3 regions of the Sedimenticola sp. genome follow, and region 2 is predicted to be linked to each of the others. Evidence: predicted binding sites of a transcription regulator. Region 2 holds the regulator's gene; each other region holds the start of a gene.
The links. Region 2 encodes sigma-54, which starts transcription at its own class of promoters, with help from an activator protein. Its sites were predicted from a motif close to TGGCANGNTNCNTGCTT; they were not measured.
Positions count from the first base shown of each region.

Region 1 (7,011 bases), on a different contig from region 2:
GGTTTTCTCTACCATACAGCACCCGTTTCGGGCCTCGGTGTTATCCGGGGCGCTGTCCGCCCCGCCGCCTGTTGGCGACTTATCGGATGTTCCTGATGACAGGGTTATGGCATCACCCACCCCTTTTGTCCCATGGCTGTTGAGCCTATCCAAATGATCGGAATTTGATGTGATTACCACTGCTAATATCACCATGCAATTCGGCGCCAAGCCGCTGTTTGAAAATATCTCGGTTAAGTTCGGTAACGGCAACCGCTATGGTTTGATCGGGGCCAACGGCTGCGGTAAGTCGACCCTGATGAAGATACTCGGTGGCGAACTGGAGCCGTCGGCCGGTAACGTCAAGGTGGATGTGAATGAGCGGGTGGGCAAGCTGCGTCAGGATCAATTCGCCTTCGAGGACTATAGTGTGATCGATACCGTGATCATGGGCTATGCCGAGTTATGGACGGTGAAACAGGAGCGGGATCGTATCTACGCCCTGCCGGAGATGAGCGAAGCGGACGGCATGAAGGTGGCCGAACTGGAGGTGGAGTTTGCCGAGCTGGACGGTTACAGCGCCGAGGCGCGTGCCGGAGAGTTGTTGCTGGGTCTGGAGATTCCGGAATCCCAGCACTTTGGCCTGATGCGCGAAGTGGCGCCGGGCTGGAAGCTGCGCGTGTTGCTGGCGCAGGCGCTGTTTGCCGACCCCGATATCCTGCTGCTGGACGAACCGACCAATAACCTGGATATCAATACCATCCGCTGGCTGGAAGGGGTGCTGAATGAGCGCAACAGCACCATGGTTATCATCTCACATGACCGGCACTTCCTGAACAGCGTCTGTACCCACATGGCCGATCTCGACTACGGTGAACTGCGTATCTATCCGGGCAACTACGACGATTACATGACCGCGTCTACCCAAGTCAGGGAGCGGTTGCTGGCCGACAACGCCAAGAAGAAGGCGCAGATTGCCGAACTGCAGACCTTTGTCAGTCGGTTTAGCGCCAACGCCTCGAAGGCCAAGCAGGCCACCTCCCGGGCACGCCAGATTGACAAGATAAAACTTGACGAGGTGAAACCCTCCAGCCGGGTCAACCCCTATATCCGTTTTGACCAGACCAAGAAGCTCTACCGGCTGGCGCTGGAGGTAGAAGGGTTGAGTAAGGGGTATGGTGAAGCCCCCCTGTTCGACAAACTCGATCTGCAGGTCGAAGTCGGCGAGCGGGTGGCCATTATCGGTGCCAGCGGCATCGGCAAGACCACGCTGCTGCGCACACTGGTCGGCGATTTGCCTTCTGATCGCGGTGAGGTGCGTTGGTCGGAGAATGCCAATATCGGTTATTTCGCCCAGGATCACTCTGCCGATTTTACCCAAGATTCGAACCTGTTCGACTGGATGTCTCAGTGGGGACAGAATGGCGATGATGAACAAGTGATTCGCGGTACCTTGGGGCGCATGCTGTTTTCCCAGCATGACATCAACAAGTCAGTGAAAGTGATTTCCGGTGGCGAACAGGGACGCATGCTGTTCGGTAAGTTGATGCTGCAGCGGCCCAATATCCTGTTGATGGATGAACCGACCAATCACCTGGATATGGAGTCTATCGAGTCGCTCAATCTGGCGTTGGAAAACTATCCCGGCACGCTGTTCTTTGTCAGTCATGATCGTGAATTTATCTCTTCCCTGGCTACCCGCATTGTCGAGATCACCCCGCAGGGCGTGAATGACTTTAAGGGCAGTTATGACGAATACCTGCGTAGCCAGGGAATTGAAGAGGGTAGCAGGCAGCGGGCGGCTAGTTAGTCCTCAAGGCATGGGTGGCGATAACGCCTGTTTATACTACAGGCGGATTGTTTTGTTTTAGCCCGTCCTCTACCCCATGTTACAATACTTGATCAATCAGGGATCAGATATCCCATGCGGACCAGGAACGGCGGTGTTTTTTTTTCCGCCGGGATCCGCGCGCTGTAGCGGCATTATTCCCGTTCTCCTGGCGCATTGACGGCGCGGTCTTTTGTCCGGAACCCGTAAGGAAGGGCCATCAGTTGTTGCCACACGGATTGCCGCATGAGGTGGTCGCTCAATGACCCAATTCATTTAATCTGGAGAGATCAATATGTCATTCAGATGGCTTGCATGGTTACCGGTGTTGCTGAGCGCGAACGCTTTTGCGACAGGCTACCCGGTCGAAATCTTTGAGTATGTCGATAGCACACGGGTTGTCGCCTTTATCAATCCAAGCGATGTGGATGAGACACACTATTGGCACCCCTTTAAGGAGGTGCCGCCGCTGACCATCGAAAAAGTGGCGGCTTCCATCCACCAGTACGTGTCCTCGGATGCCGAGCTGAAAGATGCGACACTGGAAGAGATTGAGCTGAGGAAGCTGCCCCATTTTGAGAAGCAATGGCACTATATGGTGAAGATGAGAACCGAGCACGACCACCAGATCAAGAATCGCTATTTTGTGGTGCTGATGAACGGCAATGTTATTCCGGCGATTCAGGAACCGCAGTCGATTAAGTAGCATGAGTGGTGGCAGTTCTGAAATAGAACGATCCAATTAAAAAGGGCGCCTGTGGCGCCCTTTTGGCTTAATTCACCTTGGCTCAGGTTACTCGGCTTCCTTGTCCCGTTCGATCAGCGCATAAGCGGAATGGTTGTGGATCGATTCGAAGTTCTCCGATTCCACCACGTAGGCGCAGAAGCGTTCATCCTGATCCAGCTTGCCGGCCACATCGCGCACCATATCCTCGACAAACTTGGGATTGTCATAGGCGCGCTCGGTGACATATTTTTCATCCGGCCGTTTCAACAAGCCGTAGAGTTCGCAGGAGGCCTGACTCTCCACCAGGTCGATAATCTCCTCAACCCAGACGAAACCGCAGGTTCTCACCTGTACCGTGACGTGGGAGCGCTGATTGTGCGCGCCCCGCTCGGAAATCTTCTTGGAGCAGGGGCAGAGGCTGGTGACTGGGACCTGCACCTTGATATAAGTGGTTGGCTTGCCGTTATGCACCTCGCCGATGAAGGTGACGTCGTAGTCCAGCAGGCTCTGCACGCCGGAGACCGGCGCGGTTTTGTTGATGAAGTAGGGGAAGTTCATCTCGATGTGGCCGGATTCCGCTTCCAGTTTTTCCGCCATCTCCTGCAGCATCACCTTAAAGTTGTCGATGCTGATCTCCTTTTCGTGTGAGTTGAGAATCTCCACGAAACGGGACATGTGGGTGCCCTTGAAGTTGTGCGGCAGGTTCACATACATGTTGAAGTTGGCAATAGTGTGCTGCTCGCCGTCGCTACGGTCTTTGACCCGCACCGGATGGCGGATGTCTTTGATCCCCACCTTGTTGATGGCGATCTGCCGGGTATCGACGCTGCTCTGTACGTCAGCAATCTCAGTGGTGGTCGTCACTGTCTCTATTCCTCGCTACAACGGTGCGCACACGATCCGGCCTACGCATCCAACAATAATGCCCTTGCTTGCAATCTACCCTGTTTGACGGCGGGCGAACACCGGCGGTTTGCCGGGTTTTCCTTACTTCAGGGCGCGATGGCCGCCAGGGGACCGGGAATTATGATGGCTGTCCTGCCTCTGTGCAACATCAGTATTGATTGATGTATCGTTCCGGTTAAATAAAGGCAAGTTAAAACAACTGTTTAGCGTTGATTAGTAGTGGAGGGGTAGTCGCTGGGGGGATAAAGATAGTCGCTGGTGGGGTTTCGTACCCCGTTGCATCGATCCAGCCCGGTTTCCCAGTTAATACCTTGGTAATTACGTGGAATCACTCCTGCCAATTTTTCGATCAAACCTAAAACGTTACTAACCACTTGTCGTCATTGAAAAAATGTACGGTGCCTCGCAAGAAACTGATAAATATCAAAAAAAATGGATTGGCACAGCCGTTGCACTCCCGGCCTCCAGGATGTGGCAGGAAATCCCATAAAGCCGCACCACCCCACCAACGCACTGGAGGAGTCGGGTAATGAGCGAGACCTTTTACGAAGTGATGCGGCGACAGGGGATCACCCGCCGCAGTTTTCTGAAATATTGCAGTTTGACGGCTTCGGCCCTGGGACTGGGACCGGCCTTTGCGCCGACCATCGCCGAGGCGATGGAGACCAAACCGCGCATTCCGGTACTCTGGCTGCACGGCCTGGAGTGTACCTGCTGTTCCGAATCGTTCATCCGTTCGGCCCATCCGCTGGCCAAGGATGTGGTGTTATCGATGATCTCACTGGATTACGACGACACCATCATGGCCGCCGCTGGACACGAGGCGGAGGCGATCATCGAGGAGATCATCGACAAGTACGACGGCAATTACATTCTGGCGGTAGAGGGTAACCCCCCGCTGGATGAGGACGGCATGTACTGCATTATTGGCGGCAAGCCGTTCGTCGAGCAGCTGCGCAAGGCCGCCGAGCACTGTAAGGCGATCATCTCCTGGGGCTCTTGCGCCTCCTGGGGCTGCGTGCAGGCGGCGCGTCCCAATCCCACCCGGGCCACGCCGGTACACAAGGTGCCGGGGCTGGCCGCCAAGCCGATCATCAAGGTACCGGGCTGCCCGCCCATCGCCGAGGTGATGACCGCGGTGATCACTTACATCCTCACCTTCGATCGCTTCCCGCAGTTGGATCGCCAGGGGCGTCCGCTGATGTTCTACAGCCAGCGCATCCACGATAAGTGCTACCGGCGTCCCCATTTCGATGCCGGTCAGTTTGTCGAGCATTGGGATGACGAAGCGGCGCGCAAGGGTTACTGCCTCTACAAGATGGGTTGCAAGGGCCCCACCACCTACAACGCCTGTTCCACGGTGCGTTGGAACGGCGGTCTGTCGTTCCCGATCCAGGCTGGCCACGGCTGTATCGGCTGTTCCGAAGATGGCTTCTGGGACAAGGGCAGTTTCTATGACCGGGTCACCGATACCCACCAGTTCGGTATCGAGGCCAATGCCGACAAGGTCGGTATCGCCGCCGCCGGCACCGTGGGCGCCGCGGCCGCGGCCCATCTGGCGGTCACCGCTATCAAACAGGCTCAGCATAAAGGGGATCAGGATCAATGAGCACGAAACAGACACCCAATGGTTTTTCCCTGGACGACTCCGGCAAGCGCGTGGTGGTGGATCCGGTCACCCGGATTGAGGGGCATATGCGTTGCGAAGTCAACGTGGATGAGAACAACGTGATCCGTAATGCCGTCTCCACCGGCACGATGTGGCGCGGCCTGGAAGTGATTCTGAAGGGGCGCGACCCGCGCGACGCCTGGGCCTTCACCCAGCGTATCTGCGGCGTCTGCACCGGCACCCATGCGCTTACCTCTGTGCGGGCGGTGGAGGATGCGCTGGCGATCCAGATCCCGGAGAACGCCAACTCGATCCGCAATATCATGCAGTTGGCCCTGCAGGCGCACGATCACCTGGTGCACTTTTATCATCTGCACGCCCTGGACTGGGTCAACCCGGTGAACGCTCTGAAGGCCGATCCCAAGGCGACCTCCGAGCTGCAGCAGAAGATCTCGCCGCACCACGCACTCTCCTCGCCGGGCTATTTCCGGGATATCCAAAACCGGCTGAAGAAGTTTGTCGAGTCGGGCCAGCTGGGACCGTTCAAAAACGGTTACTGGACCAACCCCGCCTACCTGCTGCCGCCGGAGGTGGATCTGATTGCCGTGACCCACTACCTGGAGGCGCTCGATTTCCAGAAAGAGATCGTCAAGATCCGCACCATCCTGGGCGGCAAGGATCCGCACCCCAACTGGCTGGTGGGCGGCGTGCCCTGTGCCATCAATCTGGACGGTGTGGGGGCGGTGGGCGCCCTCAATATGTCCAGCCTGAATCAGATCTCCTCGATCATCGATCAGGTACGGACGTTCGTGAATAACGTCTACGTACCGGACCTGTTGGCGATTGCCAGTTTCTATAAGGGCTGGACTTACGGTGGCGGTCTCTCCGGCATGAATGTGCTGGCCTATGGCGATATCCCGGATCGTGCCAACGATTACACGGCGGATAACTTGATGATGCCACACGGCGCCATCATCAACGGCAACCTAAAAGAGGTGCACGAGGTGGATCTGCGCAATCCGGACGAAATCCAGGAGTTCGTGCCCCACTCCTGGTACAAGTACCCGGAAGGCGTCAAGGGGCTGCACCCCTGGGACGGGGTGACTGAGGCTAATTTCCAGCTGGGCGCCAACACCCAGGGTAGCAAGACCGATATCCGCCAGATCGATGAAACGGCCAAGTACTCTTGGATCAAAGCGCCGCGCTGGCGCGGACACGCCATGGAGGTGGGCCCCCTGGCACGCTACATCGTCGGTTATGCCAAGGGCGACAAGGAGATCACCGAACAGATCAACTTTACCCTGAAGACCCTGGACCTGCCGGTGTCGGCGCTCTTCTCCACCCTCGGCCGCACCGCGGCACGCGGTCTGGAGGCGCAGTGGGCGGCGGACAAGATGCGCTACTTCATGGACAAGATGCTGGCGAATATCAAGGCGGGTGACAGCAGCACCGCCAACGTGGAACGTTGGGATCCGGAGACCTGGCCGGCGGAAGTGAAAGGAGTGGGATTCTCCGAGGCACCGCGCGGCGCCCTGGGCCACTGGATCCGTATCAAGGATACCCGTATTGCCAACTATCAGTGCGTGGTGCCCACCACCTGGAACGGTTCGCCGCGCGACAGCCAAGGCAACATCGGCGCCTTCGAAGCCTCGCTGATGAACACCAAGGTGGAGCGACCGGAGGAGCCGGTGGAGATTCTGCGCACCCTGCACAGTTTTGATCCCTGTCTCGCCTGTTCCACCCACGTGATGAGCGAGGACGGCCAGGATCTGGCCGAGGTCAAGGTGCGTTAACCCCACATGTTCTCAAAGGAGAATGTTATGCAGACAGAAATCAACTCGGGGGCGGTCTACGTGTACGAGGCCCCGGTCCGGATCTGGCACTGGGTCAACGCCCTCTCCATCACCCTGCTGGCGGTCACCGGTTACCTGGTGGCGAATCCCCTGCCGAGTATGTCGGGGG
Region 1 covers NZ_JBNKFS010000006.1:127,729-134,739, reverse strand. The annotation lists gene ACQY5R_RS06070 (ABC-F family ATPase) at 170-1,789, shown strand; gene ACQY5R_RS06065 (hypothetical protein) at 2,103-2,513, shown strand; gene folE2 (GTP cyclohydrolase FolE2) at 2,601-3,398, opposite strand; gene ACQY5R_RS06055 (hydrogenase small subunit) at 3,970-5,049, shown strand; gene ACQY5R_RS06050 (nickel-dependent hydrogenase large subunit) at 5,046-6,842, shown strand; gene cybH (Ni/Fe-hydrogenase, b-type cytochrome subunit) at 6,870-7,011, shown strand, end outside.
Region 1: ACQY5R_RS06055 (hydrogenase small subunit) is a predicted target of sigma-54. The motif match lies at 3,879-3,895, and genes of this name have one in related genera.

Region 2 (7,011 bases):
GTCAATATCGCCACCGCCTATGGCGTGAGCGACTTGGTGATAGGTCTGACTATCGTGGCACTCGGCACCAGCCTGCCGGAACTGGCAGCCAGCATCGCCAGTGCCTTGAAAAAAGAACACGACATCGCGATCGGCAATGTCATCGGCTCCAACATGTACAACCTGCTGGCGGTGTTGGCGGTGCCGGGATTGATCGCACCGGGCCCGTTCGACCCGCTGGTGCTGACCCGGGATATGCCGATGATGCTCGGCCTGACACTGGCGCTGTTTATTATCAGCTATGGTTTTGGCGGTGCCGGACGGATCAATCGATTTGAAGGAACCCTGTTGGTACTGGCTTTCGTCGCCTATCAAGGGGTACTCTTCATGCACTCTGAACCTGTCACGGCCGCTGAGCCAACGACAAATCCACAAACAATAGAGCGGCAACCCTCATGAAAAAGGACTGCAAACCCTCTGTCGAAGAGGCAGAAAAACTCCAAGCCCTGGGGCTAGCGGTAATTCGTAACGAAGCCGCCGCCATCCAGGCCCTGGCCGATCGAATCAATGGTGATTTTTCCCATGCTTGCGGCTTTATGTTGAATTGCGAGGGGCGCATTGTCGTGACCGGCATGGGTAAATCCGGCCATATCGGCAGTAAAATCGCTGCCACACTGGCCAGTACCGGTAGCCCGGCCTTTTTCGTGCATCCGGGAGAAGCCAGCCACGGCGACCTGGGGATGATCACCGGCAAGGACGTAGTACTCGCACTCTCCAACTCGGGAGAGACAGCCGAGCTGCTCACCATCCTGCCACTGATCAAACGACTGGGTGTTCCCTTGATCGCCATGACCGGCAACCCCCATTCCAACCTCGCCCAACAGTCCGATGTCCATCTAGACGTCAGCGTCAAACAGGAGGCGTGTCCGCTCAATCTGGCCCCCACCTCCAGCACCACCGCCACCCTGGCCATGGGGGATGCACTGGCCATCGCACTGCTGGAGGCTCGCGGCTTCACCGAGCAGGACTTTGCCCGCTCCCATCCCGGCGGTAGCCTGGGACGCCGACTCCTATTGCTGGTAAGCGACGTTATGGTCACGGGCGAACAGATACCCCAAGTATCGGACAAGGCCAACCTCAGGGACGCCCTACTGGAAATGACCAAAAAAGGACTGGGCATGACGGCGGTAACCGATGACCAGGGCCGTCTCAAGGGGATTTACACCGATGGCGATCTGCGACGCACCCTCGACCACCCGATCGACATACGCAACTGCCTGGTGGCCGACGTGATGACCCACGGCAGTACCACGGCCACCGCCGACATGTTGGCGGCAGAGGTGCTGAAGATCATGCAGGAGAAAAAAATCAATTCTCTGTTTATCGTCGATGACCAGCAGATACCGATTGGCGCCCTGAACATGCACTCCCTGCTGATGGCCGGTATTGTCTGACCCGGAGAGTCACGACAGCAACCCAATGAACGCCGTATGAAGGACAAGTAAGATGCAGGAGACATTAAACCGGGCGAAGCAGATTCGTTTAGTCATTTTTGATGTGGATGGGGTACTGACCGACAGCAGCCTCTATCTGGGAGATGATGGCCAAGAGTACAAGGCATTCAACTCCAAAGACGGCCTCGGCATGAAGCTACTGCAAAAAAGCGGCATCGAGATAGGTATTATTACTGGTCGCACTTCCAATGTAGTCGCCCTGCGCATGGAGAGTCTGGGCATCGAACACGTTTTCCAGGGCCAACGCCACAAAGTGCCCGCTTTTGAAGCGTTGCGGGACAAGCTGGGCCTGCGTAATGAACAGATCGCCTATGTGGGTGACGACGTGGTAGACCTGCCCGTCATGCGCCAGGTCGGGTTGGCCATCACGGTACAGGACGCCCATCAGCTGGCGAAAGCGCATGCCCACTGGCAGACCCAGGCGGCAGGCGGACACGGGGCTGCACGGGAAATTTGCGAAATGCTGATGGCAGCACAGGGCACCCTGGAGCAGGCGTATGAGAAGTATCTGCGCTGATACTATCCACGCACTGGCATCATTGAAGAGGCATCACGCTTGATGATCGAACAGCGAAATCTGGTGATTGGCGGCCTACTGCTGGCACTGGTGGGCGGCACGCTCTGGCTCGCCCGGCAAAGTTCACTGGACGAATCATCACACGCCGCCCAGGAACACCGTGCCGACTATTACCTGGAAGGTGTCGACTCCACTATGATGGATCTCTCCGGTCGCCCCGGGAAGCGCCTGGTTGCGGAACGGTTGACCCACTTCATGGATGATGACAGTACCGAGCTCCTCCAACCCAGACTGACACTTTACGATCTGGACCGCCCCCCCTGGCGCGTCGTATCGGAGACCGGCTGGCTATCCGGAGACGGAGAGGTGCTTCTTTTGCAGGGTGCGGTTAAAATTGACCGTTCTGCGGCTCCGGGAGTAAGGCCGTTGCATATCAGGACCCGTGATCTGCGCGTGCAACCGCGGGACAACTATGTGGAGACGGATGCCCAGGTCAATGCGCGCAGCAATGCAGACCGCATCGACGCCAAAGGCATGCAGATTTGGCTGCAGCAGCCGATCCGAATCAAACTACTAGCCAATGTACGAGGACGCTATGAAGTCAATCCCTAAGCCCCATCACACTGGCCGCCGGTGGTTCGCCCTTGCCCTGATGCTGATCCTGCCAGGACTGACCAGCGCCCTGCAGTCGGACAAGGATCAGCCTATCTATATCGAAGCGGATGGCGTAGACATCGACGACCGCAGCGGTATCAGCACCTATAAAGGTAATGTGGTACTGACACAGGGAAGTATTATCCTTAAGGCGGACAAAGTCACCGTTACCCAGCGTAAGGAGCAGAATGATCAGATTGAGGCCGTCGGAAACCCGGTCACCTTTCAACAAGACACCGAGGGCGACAAGGGAACGATCAAGGGTCGAGCAAAAAAGGCCGAATACTTCGCCAACAGTGAAATCATCAATATGACCGGCGATGCCGTGCTCACTCAGGGCAAGGACACCTTTAAAAGCGACCGGATCATTTACGACCGCGCACGGGCCGTGGTCAAGGCCGGCACCAGCGCCAAGGGTAAAGAGCGTGTCAAGGTAACCATCGGCGGTAAAAAGTAACTCACCGATGACTGTCTTAACTGCCGAAAATCTGGCGAAACATTATCGCCGCCGCGCCGTCGTGAACGGTGTTTCACTCAATCTCTCCAGCGGAGAGGTGGTCGGATTACTGGGCCCCAACGGCGCCGGTAAAACCACCTGCTTCTATATGATAGCCGGGCTGGTGCCGTCGGAAGGGGGAACCATCAAGATAGATGGACACGACATCACGGCCCTGCCTATGCATGCCCGGGCCCGCCTCGGGCTGGGTTATCTGGCCCAGGAACCGTCTATATTCCGAAAGCTAACCGTCTTCAACAACATCTTCGCCATACTCGAGACCCGCAAAGATCTGGATCGACCGGAAAAGATCGAGGCTTGTGAAGCCTTGCTGGTGGATTTTAATCTCACCCATCTGCGCAACAACCAGGCGATGAGCCTCTCCGGAGGTGAGCGGCGGCGCCTCGAGATCGCCCGCTCGCTCGCCATGGAGCCGCGCTTTATCCTGCTGGATGAACCCTTTGCCGGCATCGACCCCATCTCGGTCAAGGATATCCAGAACATCATCCGGGAGCTCTCTGCCCGCGGCATCGGTATACTGATAACCGACCACAACGTGCGGGAAACGCTGGGAATCTGCCAGCGCGCCTATATCATCAGCGAGGGGAAGGTGCTGGCCGAGGGCGAACCGGAGCAGATTTTGGCCAACGAGGAAGTCCGTTCGGTCTATTTGGGAAAAGAGTTCAGTTTATAACCAATCGACTTAGGTTTGATTCACAGCAACAAAGCATTTTCTCCTTGTGCGCCTGTTCGCTTTTTACGCTAGAATGAAGCTGTGAAAAACATACAAATTACGTACCAGATCTAGATAACCGCATGAAGCAAACGCTCCAGCTTCGACTTGGCCAGCATCTCACCATGACGCCGCAATTGCAGCAGGCCATACGGTTGCTGCAGCTTTCGACCCTGGATCTCAAGCAGGAGATCCAGGAAGCGCTGGATTCCAACCTGATGTTGGAGACCGAAGAGGACAACAGCGCGCGGGAAGACGCCCGCCGCAACGAACAGCAAAGCGTTATTGAGCGGCTCAATGGCGATGGCTTGAAAGGGGATAAAGCCACCAGCAACGACCTCAATAACGAAAAAGAGATCAACGGCGAGGCAAACTCCATGCCGGAAGATCTGCCGGTGGACAGCGGCTGGGATGATGTATACGACAGCGCGCTCCCTCCCTCTTCCGGGCTCGCCTCGCGGGGAGACTCGGGTGACAATGACTACCTCTCCCAGCGCCGCAGTGCACGCACCCTCTACGACTATCTCACCTGGCAGTTAAACCTGACGCCGTTCAGCGATCTGGATCGCGAGATTGCCGTCTCCATCATCGACGGCATCGATGAGGATGGCTACCTGCGAATGGAACTGGAGGAGATACTCGACAGCATGGCCGCTCAAGAGGTCGAGTTGGATGAGATTGAAGCGGTACTGCACCGAATTCAACAATTCGATCCACCAGGGGTGGGCGCACGCAATCTGCAGGAGTGCTTGCTGATCCAACTGCGTCAACTTCCGGAGCCCCATCCGGCCATGGCGCTCACCACCCGCCTGATCAGCGATCACTTTGAGCTTTTGGCCCAGCAGGATCATAACCAGATCAAGCGCAAGCTGAAGATCGATGATGACACGCTGAAATCGATCAACCAGTTGATCCGTTCGCTAATACCGCGCCCAGGCAGCCTGGTGGCCGAAACTGAACCCCAATACGTCATTCCAGATGTCTTCGTGACGCGCCGGGATGGCACATGGCACGTGGACCTGAATGCCGAAGCGGCGCCCAAACTCAGGGTCAATCCGGAATATGCGCGACTGATCCGCCGTGCCGACAACAGCGATGACAACAACTATCTGAAGAATCATCTTCAGGAAGCGCGCTGGTTTATCAAAAGCCTGATGAGCCGCAACGAAACACTGTTAAGGGTGGCGACCAAGATTGTCGAACTGCAGCGGGGGTTCTTCGAACACGGCGAAGAGGCGATGAAACCGTTGGTGCTAAGGGATATCGCCGAAGCCCTGGAACTGCACGAATCCACCATTTCACGGGTCACCACACAAAAATATATGCATACCCCCCGGGGTACGCTCGAGTTCAAATATTTTTTCTCCAGTCATGTCAGCACGGCTGGAGGCGGAGAGTGTTCCGCCACCGCGATACGCGCACTGATCAAAAAACTGGTCGCTGCCGAGAAGCCGAACAAGCCTCTCAGCGACAACAAATTGGCGAGCATACTCGCCGATCAGGGCATTCAGGTCGCACGGCGGACGGTAGCAAAATACCGCGAGTCTATGGCGATACCGCCATCAAACGAGCGCAAGCGCCTCGTCTAGAGGCCAGTAACCAAGGAGCAAATCATGCAAATCAGCATCACCGGTCACCATGTGGACATCACCGAAGCCATGCGCAATTATGTCGAGACAAAGTTCGAACGTTTGGAGCGACACTTTGACCATGTCACCAAAATCCATGTCATTCTGAGTGTCGAGAAGCTGCGCCAAAAGGCCGAAGCCACACTCCACGTGAATGGCGCCGATGTCTTTGCAGACTGTGTAGAAGAAGATATGTATGCCGCCATCGATGGTCTGGTGGACAAAGTCGACCGACAGGTCAAAAAACTCAAGGAGAAGAGTACCAATCACCGCAATGGTGTAGGCATGAAAGGAATCGATCCTGCCAACGCTGAAATCTAATCAACAGGCAAAACCATGTTTCCCGCAAATTTCATAAATGCCGAACGCATCAGCGTGGCGAATCCGGCTGCTAGTAAAAAGCGCATACTCGAAGAGATAGCAGGCCTGCTGGCAACGGCCTCGGAGGAGCTAAATCAGGGCACGGTGTTCGACAAACTGCTCGAGCGGGAACGATTAGGCAGCACCGGGCTGGGGCATGGCATCGCCCTGCCTCACGCCCGCGTAGCCGGCGTCACCGAAGCACGTGGCGCTTTCATTCAACTCCAGTCAGGCGCCGATTTTGACGCCATCGATCAAAAACCGGTGGATCTGGTTTTCGGCCTCCTGGTCCCCGAAGAGGCAACCGAAGAACATCTGCAGCTTTTGGCAAAACTGGCTACCCTGTTCAGTGACGAAACATTCTGTCAGCGCCTGCGTAAAAGCCAAGACAGGGAGGCACTGCTGCAGGCATTCATACAACAGGAGCCCATACCGAAAAGCGCCAACGGCTGATCTGTCACCCACCTTAGAAGGATCTCTGTTATCGCTGCAGGAAGACACGCCCTAACTACCCAAAGGTGTAAACAGAGGTAACGGAGACCCTATGAAGTTGGCCATCATCACCGGACTTTCAGGTTCTGGAAAAAGCGTCGCACTGCACACCCTGGAAGATGAGGGCTACTATTGCATCGACAACCTGCCCGTTTTCCTGCTCCCCGCATTGGCGGGCGAGCTGGTCAACAGACAGGACAAACGCTTTGAATTGGTCGCCATCAGTATTGACGCGCGCAATGCGCCGGCCGAGTTCGAGAGTATCGCCAACCTGCTGCAACCGCTGAAGACACAGAAAATCCGCTACGAGGTGATATTCCTGGAGGCGCAGGACGAAACGCTGATTAAACGCTTCAGCGAAACCCGCCGCCGACATCCGCTGACCGGTGGTGCCAGGCCGTTGGCGGAGGCGATCAGCTACGAGCGGAAGTTGATGGCACCGTTTCTCAATGTCGCCGATATCCGCATCGACACCAGCCAAACCAACCTGCATGAGCTGCGGCACATCATTCGCTCCCGTATCACTGAACGGCTGGATACAAAAATATCCCTCCTGTTTCAATCCTTCGGCTACAAACAGGGAGTCCCGCGAGACGCCGACTTTGTCTACGACGCCCGCTGTCTGCCTAATCCCCACT
Region 2 covers NZ_JBNKFS010000013.1:91,489-98,499, forward strand. The annotation lists gene ACQY5R_RS10870 (calcium/sodium antiporter) at 1-438, shown strand, start outside; gene ACQY5R_RS10875 (KpsF/GutQ family sugar-phosphate isomerase) at 435-1,433, shown strand; gene kdsC (3-deoxy-manno-octulosonate-8-phosphatase KdsC) at 1,486-2,010, shown strand; gene lptC (LPS export ABC transporter periplasmic protein LptC) at 2,053-2,622, shown strand; gene lptA (lipopolysaccharide transport periplasmic protein LptA) at 2,606-3,121, shown strand; gene lptB (LPS export ABC transporter ATP-binding protein) at 3,129-3,854, shown strand; gene ACQY5R_RS10900 (RNA polymerase factor sigma-54) at 3,977-5,482, shown strand; gene hpf (ribosome hibernation-promoting factor, HPF/YfiA family) at 5,507-5,842, shown strand; gene ptsN (PTS IIA-like nitrogen regulatory protein PtsN) at 5,858-6,334, shown strand; gene rapZ (RNase adapter RapZ) at 6,426-7,011, shown strand, end outside.

Region 3 (7,011 bases), on a different contig from region 2:
CGTCAATGCGCCTCCTGATGCCGCTCAGCCAGCGGCGCTGTTTCCCGTTGGTCGTTGATGACTGCCCGTGGTGATCAGTTCATCCAGCCAGTGCAAACCCGTCTCCCAGTCACCCAATCCGGATTCGTGGTTGATGTGGCCGTAGTCACCGATCAGTTCGATGCGGGCGCCGAGGCGTTTGGCAAACAGGCTTCCCCGGTCCAGCGCGGAGTAGGGGTCATTGCTGCTCAATACCGCGATGGAGGGGAAGGGCAGGGGCGTGAGTCGTGGCTGAGAGAAGCCCTGAATAGCGGACGGCAGGTCGGGCCGTTGTACGTCGGGAATGGCAACCAGCAGGGCGCCGATCACCTTGTCATGGGGATGCGTACTGGCCCATTCCGCTACCGTGATCGTACCCAGGCTGTGTGCGATCAGCAGCACCGGTCCATCGGCAGCCGCGATCTCCCGGTCCAAAGCGGCAACCCAGTCGTCATGTTCAGGGAAGTCCCAGCTTGCGGGTTGGGTGCGTCGGCTGTTCGGCAACCGCTGTTGCCAGCGCGATTGCCAGTGGGCTTCACCGGAATTACCGTAACCGGGGACGATAATGTAATTGATGGGATTGAGGGTTTCCATGCGTTGACCGGGTGTTAGGGATAGTCAGGTGTGTCCAAGTATAGGCAGTCAAGGACGGGTGGAAAAAGAATGGATGGCTATTTGGTTAGTCTATTCCGTTATGACGGCAACCCGGCACTGGGTAACTGCATCGCATTAACGGGATCTCAATATCTTTTCTCCACCGGGTGTTGCAATAACGGCTTCCAGATAAGGTGTGGTGGCGTTGTCCAGGGGGTGTATCTGTACCAGTTCCGCCGCACCTATCGTGTTCAAGTTGGCTGCCAGCCAATCCGGGTAGGGGTGGTGGATATGCAGTTGTTGCAGGCGGCAGCCCCTGTCTGCCATCCGATTGGCGGGATGTGTGTCGGTTTGCCACTGCATGACATAGGGGAGCATGCCGCCCGCAAGCAGTCGACCGTCACCGGGTAGCCCGAACAGCCAGTGCAAATCTCCACGGCTGATCGGGGTGACTTTGCCGAATGAGGCGGGCGTCTTGCTCAGCAACGCCTCGATATCCTGGGTATTGACCACCCAGGTGAGTAGTGCGGGCCGGTTGTTGAGGGCGTGACTGACGTGAGGATCATCCAGGCCAAACCAGCGCGGCCTGGCCGGCGTCTGTCCGTTAGGGTTGACCGCAATTACCTCCAGAAACAGCTCGTTGCCGAGCTGCATGAGGTGATTATGGGTCCCCAATTTCTCATGGGTACCACCGATGGGTATCTCCACGCCCAGTTGGGTTTTGACATAGGCCACACCCTGTGCCAGGTTCGCGGCGCCAATGACCAAGTGGTCGATTCGTGTCGGCATGGAACACTCCGGGATGAAGGATGATAGGACATTTTAGCGGGGATCAGCGTTTGGTAGGAAGATGTGTTGCCAGAAAGGCATCAATCCCGTGTATATAACTTTCTCCGCTTAGGAGAAAGCCCATGTTGTGATCGCCGGTTAAACGTAGAAACGCCTTGGGCGGCGGAGCGGTTTCATACAGGACCCGGCCGTGACGGTAGGGGATGATCTCATCGTCCGGGCTATGGGCCACCAGCACCGGGCAATGCACGTGAGAGAGGGTGTCACGGGTTCGATACTGCAGTCGGGCCAGGAACCTTACCGGTAACCACCGGTAGAGCTCGGCGGCCAGTTCGGGAACCGAGATAAAGGCGGACTCCAGAATCAGTGCCGCCGGTTGTTTCTCGGTCGCCAACCGGGCCGCTATCGATGCCCCGAGTGAGCGACCGAAGAGCACGATGTGCCCGGGTGACTCACCACGTTCGTCCACCAGGTATGCCCAGGCGGCCCGTGCGTCCAGTTGGGTACCGTTCTCGCTCGGTTGTCCGCTACTGCGTCCATAGCCCCGGTAATCGAATATGAGTACATTGAGGTTGAGGCGATGAAAAATCTGTAGCGAATCGAGTCGATGGGAGAGGTTGCCGGCATTGCCGTGGAAGAACAGCAGCGTACCCCGTGCGTTATCGGTCGGGATGTACCAACCGTGCAGACGCTCGCCATCTGCCGTATTGAGCTCGAGCTCTTCGTAGGTCAAGCCGACGGCTTGCGGGGTGGTGGCGATTTCTCTCGACGGGAGATGAGGAAGATAGAGCAGTTTATGCTGGTTGAAATAGATCGCCAGCAGTAGCAGCAGATAGGCCCCAAACAGGGTTGAGAACAGATAGAGCAAGGTTCGGGATAACTCTGGCGTTGACATAGTGTCAGCATAGCCTATCGGTTCTAAAGGGTTGGTGACGCCGCCTTCTGGTACGCTATCTCTATCTGTCGGCCATGATAGACTCATGCCGTAAGCCCGCCTCAAATAATTGACTTAATACAACTGGCAGCTAGGAGGTTTAACATGTTGATCCAACATAACGGCAAGATGCCGACTATCGACGCCACGGCCTATGTGGCGCCCAATGCGGTTGTCTGTGGGGATGTGACGGTCGGTCCGGGCTGTCGCATACTGTTTGGCGCCCAAGTCATCGCGGAGAGCGGGGCTATCTCAATCGGGCAAGAGTGCATCATTATGGAGAATGCGGTGCTGCGCAGTTCGGCACGCCATCCGTTGAACATCGGTAACAATTGCCTGGTCGGTCCCAATGCCCATGTGGTGGGTTGCACCCTGGAAGATCAGGTGTTCATCGCTACCGGCAGTGCCATCTTTCACGCTGCCTACATCGGGCGGGGCAGCGAAGTCCGCATCAATGGCGTGGTCCACTTGAAGACCCATTTGGCAGAGGAGACCACGGTGCCCATCGGCTGGGTGGCGGTCGGCAATCCGGCCCAGGTATTGCCTCCCGATGCCCATGAGCAGATCTGGGAGATCCAGCGGCCGCTGAACTTTCCACTCACAGTTTACGGCTTCGAACGCGATGAGGTGGATATGGTCAAGATCACCCGTCGCTTGTCCGAATCGCTTGCCGCGCATGTCTCGGACCAGATAACCGATACGGCACTTCCTGTCGCTTCCGGGTCGGAGCAGGATTAATCGAAACAATCCGACTTCGTTTTTTGGAAGCGGCCGTGAATAGCGGGTAGGATGCGGTTCGCAAGCTCACCGGCACCCTACGATGGTTTTCCCGGATCTGGGGTCAAGAGGTGCCCACTTCCATACCAGGACAAAAGCACCGGTGCTGCCAGAGGCATACACCGGTACTTGTATTTTTTACAAGCGGCCTGGGGTGAAGTTGCTGGGCTATAAAGTAGAAAACCCCACCAAAGCCGGCTTTGGTGGGGTCTTTGGATAATGATCAATCCACTCTATTTCTGTTTTTTTCTAGCAAAACCAAAACCAACCAAGCCAAGGCCTATGAGGGCGACAGACGTCGGTTCAGGCACGGATGCTCTGGCAAATGTGGGATCAGCCCACGCAGATACCGTCCCAAATGATGGTGTGCTGCTGATATTCCCCCCGTTACTCGCATTCACGCCAACGTTATAGAGGTAGATTCCATTCCCAAAATTATCAACGCTGGTCGCTGAGGTACTACCTGTTCCGAACCAATTAGTCGACAGTAACGCTCCGGTGGCATCGGTAGAAAATCCTGTTGAACTCCCGCTTGTAAACCAGCTATCAAAAAAACTGGCTGTGTATCCACCTGCGGTAAACGTCGCGGAAATGGTGTCATTAACCCCCCAAGTTTGGGATAACAAGCTGTTTCCGCCATTATCAGATATCACTTCAATTGTTACGGTATCGCCTATGGATGTAAGACCCCCTACGCCTGAGACCGACTGCACCTGACCTGTATAGGTAAACAGAACGGGTACAGCATATGCGGATGTGGCAGAAAGGCCCATCAACAGAGCGGTGGCCAGAATCGATTTTAATATTTTCATGAAGGAACCTTTTTTTCGTTCATTTAACTCCTTATGAAAAACTAGGCATTTATCATGCCACGTATTTAATATCAATGACTTACAGGATGGCTCTATGTATTCCGGATACGGGGTGTAAAATTCATTGACAGTTGGGCGTGTCGGATTTTGGTTATTTATCGATGGTGGGTTGAGGGTAAGAGAGCCGGCGTGGTTTTAAATGTGCTGTCGCTGAAACCGTTCGAGACGGCACCATCATGCTGATCGATTATTTAGCTGGCGCATAACAAAAAGCACCGGTGCTGCCAGAGGCATACACCGGTGCTTTTTTGTCATACGCGGTCGTTTAGCGCTGTCCGTACTTCGCCTTGGCCTCGCGCCGCCGGGCGTGCAGTACCGGTTCGGTATAGCCGCTGGGTTGTTCACAACCCTTGAACACCAGATCACAGGCGGCCTGGAAAGCGACACCGTCGAAGTCGGGCGCCATGTTGCGGTAGTTGGGGTCACCGGCATTCTGCCGATCCACCACCGCGGCCATGCGCTTAAGGGTCTCCATCACCTGATCCGCCGAGCAGATGCCGTGGCGCAGCCAGTTGGCGATGTGCTGGCTGGAGATGCGCAGGGTGGCTCGATCCTCCATCAGGCCCACGTCGTTGATGTCAGGCACCTTGGAGCAGCCCACGCCCTGGTCGATCCAGCGTACCACATAGCCGAGGATGCCTTGGGCGTTGTTGTCCAACTCCTGCTGGATCTCTTCGGCGCTGTAGCGGCGGTCGCCCATCAGGGGGATTTCCAGGATGGCGTCCAGGCTGGCCAGTTCACGCGAAGCCAGCTCGTTTTGGCGCTCGGCCACGTTGACCTGGTGATAGTGGATGGCGTGCAGGGTGGCGGCGGTGGGTGAGGGTACCCAGGCGGTGTTGGCGCCAGCCATGGGGTGCGCGACCTTGGCTTGCAGCATGTTGGCCATCTGATCGGGGATGGGCCACATGCCCTTGCCGATCTGCGCCTTGCCGCGCAGGCCGCAGCGCAGGCCGATATCCACGTTCCAGTCTTCGTAGGCCTTGATCCAGGGGAGCTGTTTCATCTCTTCCTTGCGGGCAACCGGACCGGCTTCCATGCTGGTGTGAATCTCGTCACCGGTGCGATCGAGGAAGCCGGTGTTGATGAAGACCACGCGCTCCTTGGCGGCCTGGATACAGGCTTTCAGGTTAACCGTGGTGCGGCGCTCTTCATCCATGATACCGACCTTCATGGTGTGGCGTGCCAGTCCGAGTGCATCTTCGATGCGGCTGAACAGCTCGCAGGTGAAGGCGACCTCTTCCGGACCGTGCATTTTCGGTTTCACGATATAGATGCTGCCACGCCGGCTGTTTTGATACTTACCGTTGCCTTTCAGGTCATGCAGGGCGATCAGGGCGGTCATCATGCCGTCCAGAATGCCCTCGGGGATCTCGTTGCCGTTACGGTCAAGGATCGCCTCGTTGGTCATCAGGTGGCCCACATTGCGGATAAACAGCAGGCTGCGTCCCGGCAGGGTCAGGCTGCCGCCGCTGGGAGTCTGGTAGGTGCGGTCCGGATTCAAGTGCCGGGTGATCGACTTGCCGCCCTTCTCCATGTCGGCGGTCAGGTCACCCATGAACAGGCCCAGCATGTTGCTGTAGACCACAGCCTTGTCTTCCGCATCGACGGCGGTGACCGAGTCTTCGCAGTCCTGGATGGTAGTGATGGCAGCCTCCAGGATCAGATCCTTGATGCCGGCCGCGTCCGCGTTGCCGATCATCGAGTTACGATCGATCTGGATTTCGATATGCAGGCCATTGTTTTGCAACAGAATCTGGCTGGGTGCTTCGGCGTCACCGTTAAAGCCGATCAGCTTTTCCGGTTGCGCCAGTTCGCTGCGACTGTCGTCACTCAGAGTAACGGACAGTTTTCCAGTGGAGATTCTATAGTCGGTGGCATCCTTATGGCTGCCGCGGGCCAGCGGTGCGGCCTCGTCCAGCAGGTTGCGTGCGGTCTCGATCACCTTCGCGCCACGGGCCGGGTTATAGTCGGCCGTGATGGCCAGCTCGCCGTCCTGGGGAATGGCATCGGTGCCGTAGAGGGCGTCATACAGGCTGCCCCAACGGGCATTGGTGGCGTTCAAGGCGTAGCGGGCGTTGTTGATTGGCACGACCAGTTGGGGGCCGGCCATCTCGGTGATTTCCGGGTCGACGTTGTCGGTTTCGATAGTGAAATCAGCTACTTCCGGCAGCAGGTACCCGATCTCGATCAGAAAGGCTTTGTAGGCGGCGGCATCCAGCGGTTGGCCGGCGTGCTGCTGATGCCAGGCATCGATCTTGCCCTGCAATTCATCCCGTTTTGCCAGCAAGGCGCGGTTTTTCGGTGCCAGGTCGTCGACGATATGTTCCAGCTGGCTCCAGAATTCCGCGGCGCTGACGCCACTTCCGGGTGCGATCTTGTTTTCAACTAACTCTTTGATCACGTTGGCGATTTGCAGGCCGCCGATCTGTGTGCGTGCTGTCATGTAAAGCCCTTGGTTACGGTTGATATTCGATTGGATTGCCGTCACCCGTTCCCGCACTGCGGTGGGGTTCCGCACTGTTAGGTGTAAACAAGTTCGCCGGGTCAGGGGATAACAGCAAATAATCAGTCTATCAAAAACCTGTATGGAATGTACCCCTGGCGAATCAGGGGATTTGCTCAGCCGGTTTCCGCCGCCAGTCGAGCCAGGGGTCTTTCATTGATCGGAAGATGGATGATGGCCGCCAGCAAGCCCAGTACCACGCCGGCCCACCAGATGGCGTTGTAGGTGCCGGTGGTGTCATACAGACGGCCGCCCAGCCAGACGCCCAGGAAGCTGCCCAACTGGTGGCTGAAGAAGACGATACCGAACAGCGTCGCCATGTAGCGCACGCCGAATACCTGGGCAACGATGCCGGATGTGAGCGGCACGGTGGAGAGCCAGAGAATCCCCATGGCGGCGGCGAACAGGTAGATCGTGAGGGCCGTTTTCGGTGCCAGCAACATGGCGGTGATCACCGCCGCCCGGCTGACATAGATAAACGCAAGACCGCCCTTTTTGCTCCAGCGAGTGCCGGCGGCGCCGGA
Region 3 covers NZ_JBNKFS010000020.1:38,364-45,374, forward strand. The annotation lists gene ACQY5R_RS13870 (RBBP9/YdeN family alpha/beta hydrolase) at 25-612, opposite strand; gene ACQY5R_RS13875 (VOC family protein) at 748-1,401, opposite strand; gene ACQY5R_RS13880 (alpha/beta hydrolase) at 1,445-2,296, opposite strand; gene ACQY5R_RS13885 (gamma carbonic anhydrase family protein) at 2,441-3,073, shown strand; gene ACQY5R_RS13890 (PEP-CTERM sorting domain-containing protein) at 3,346-3,924, opposite strand; gene ACQY5R_RS13895 (malate synthase G) at 4,250-6,427, opposite strand; gene ACQY5R_RS13900 (MFS transporter) at 6,604-7,011, opposite strand, start outside.
Region 3: ACQY5R_RS13890 (PEP-CTERM sorting domain-containing protein) is a predicted target of sigma-54. The motif match lies at 3,968-3,984, and genes of this name have one in related genera.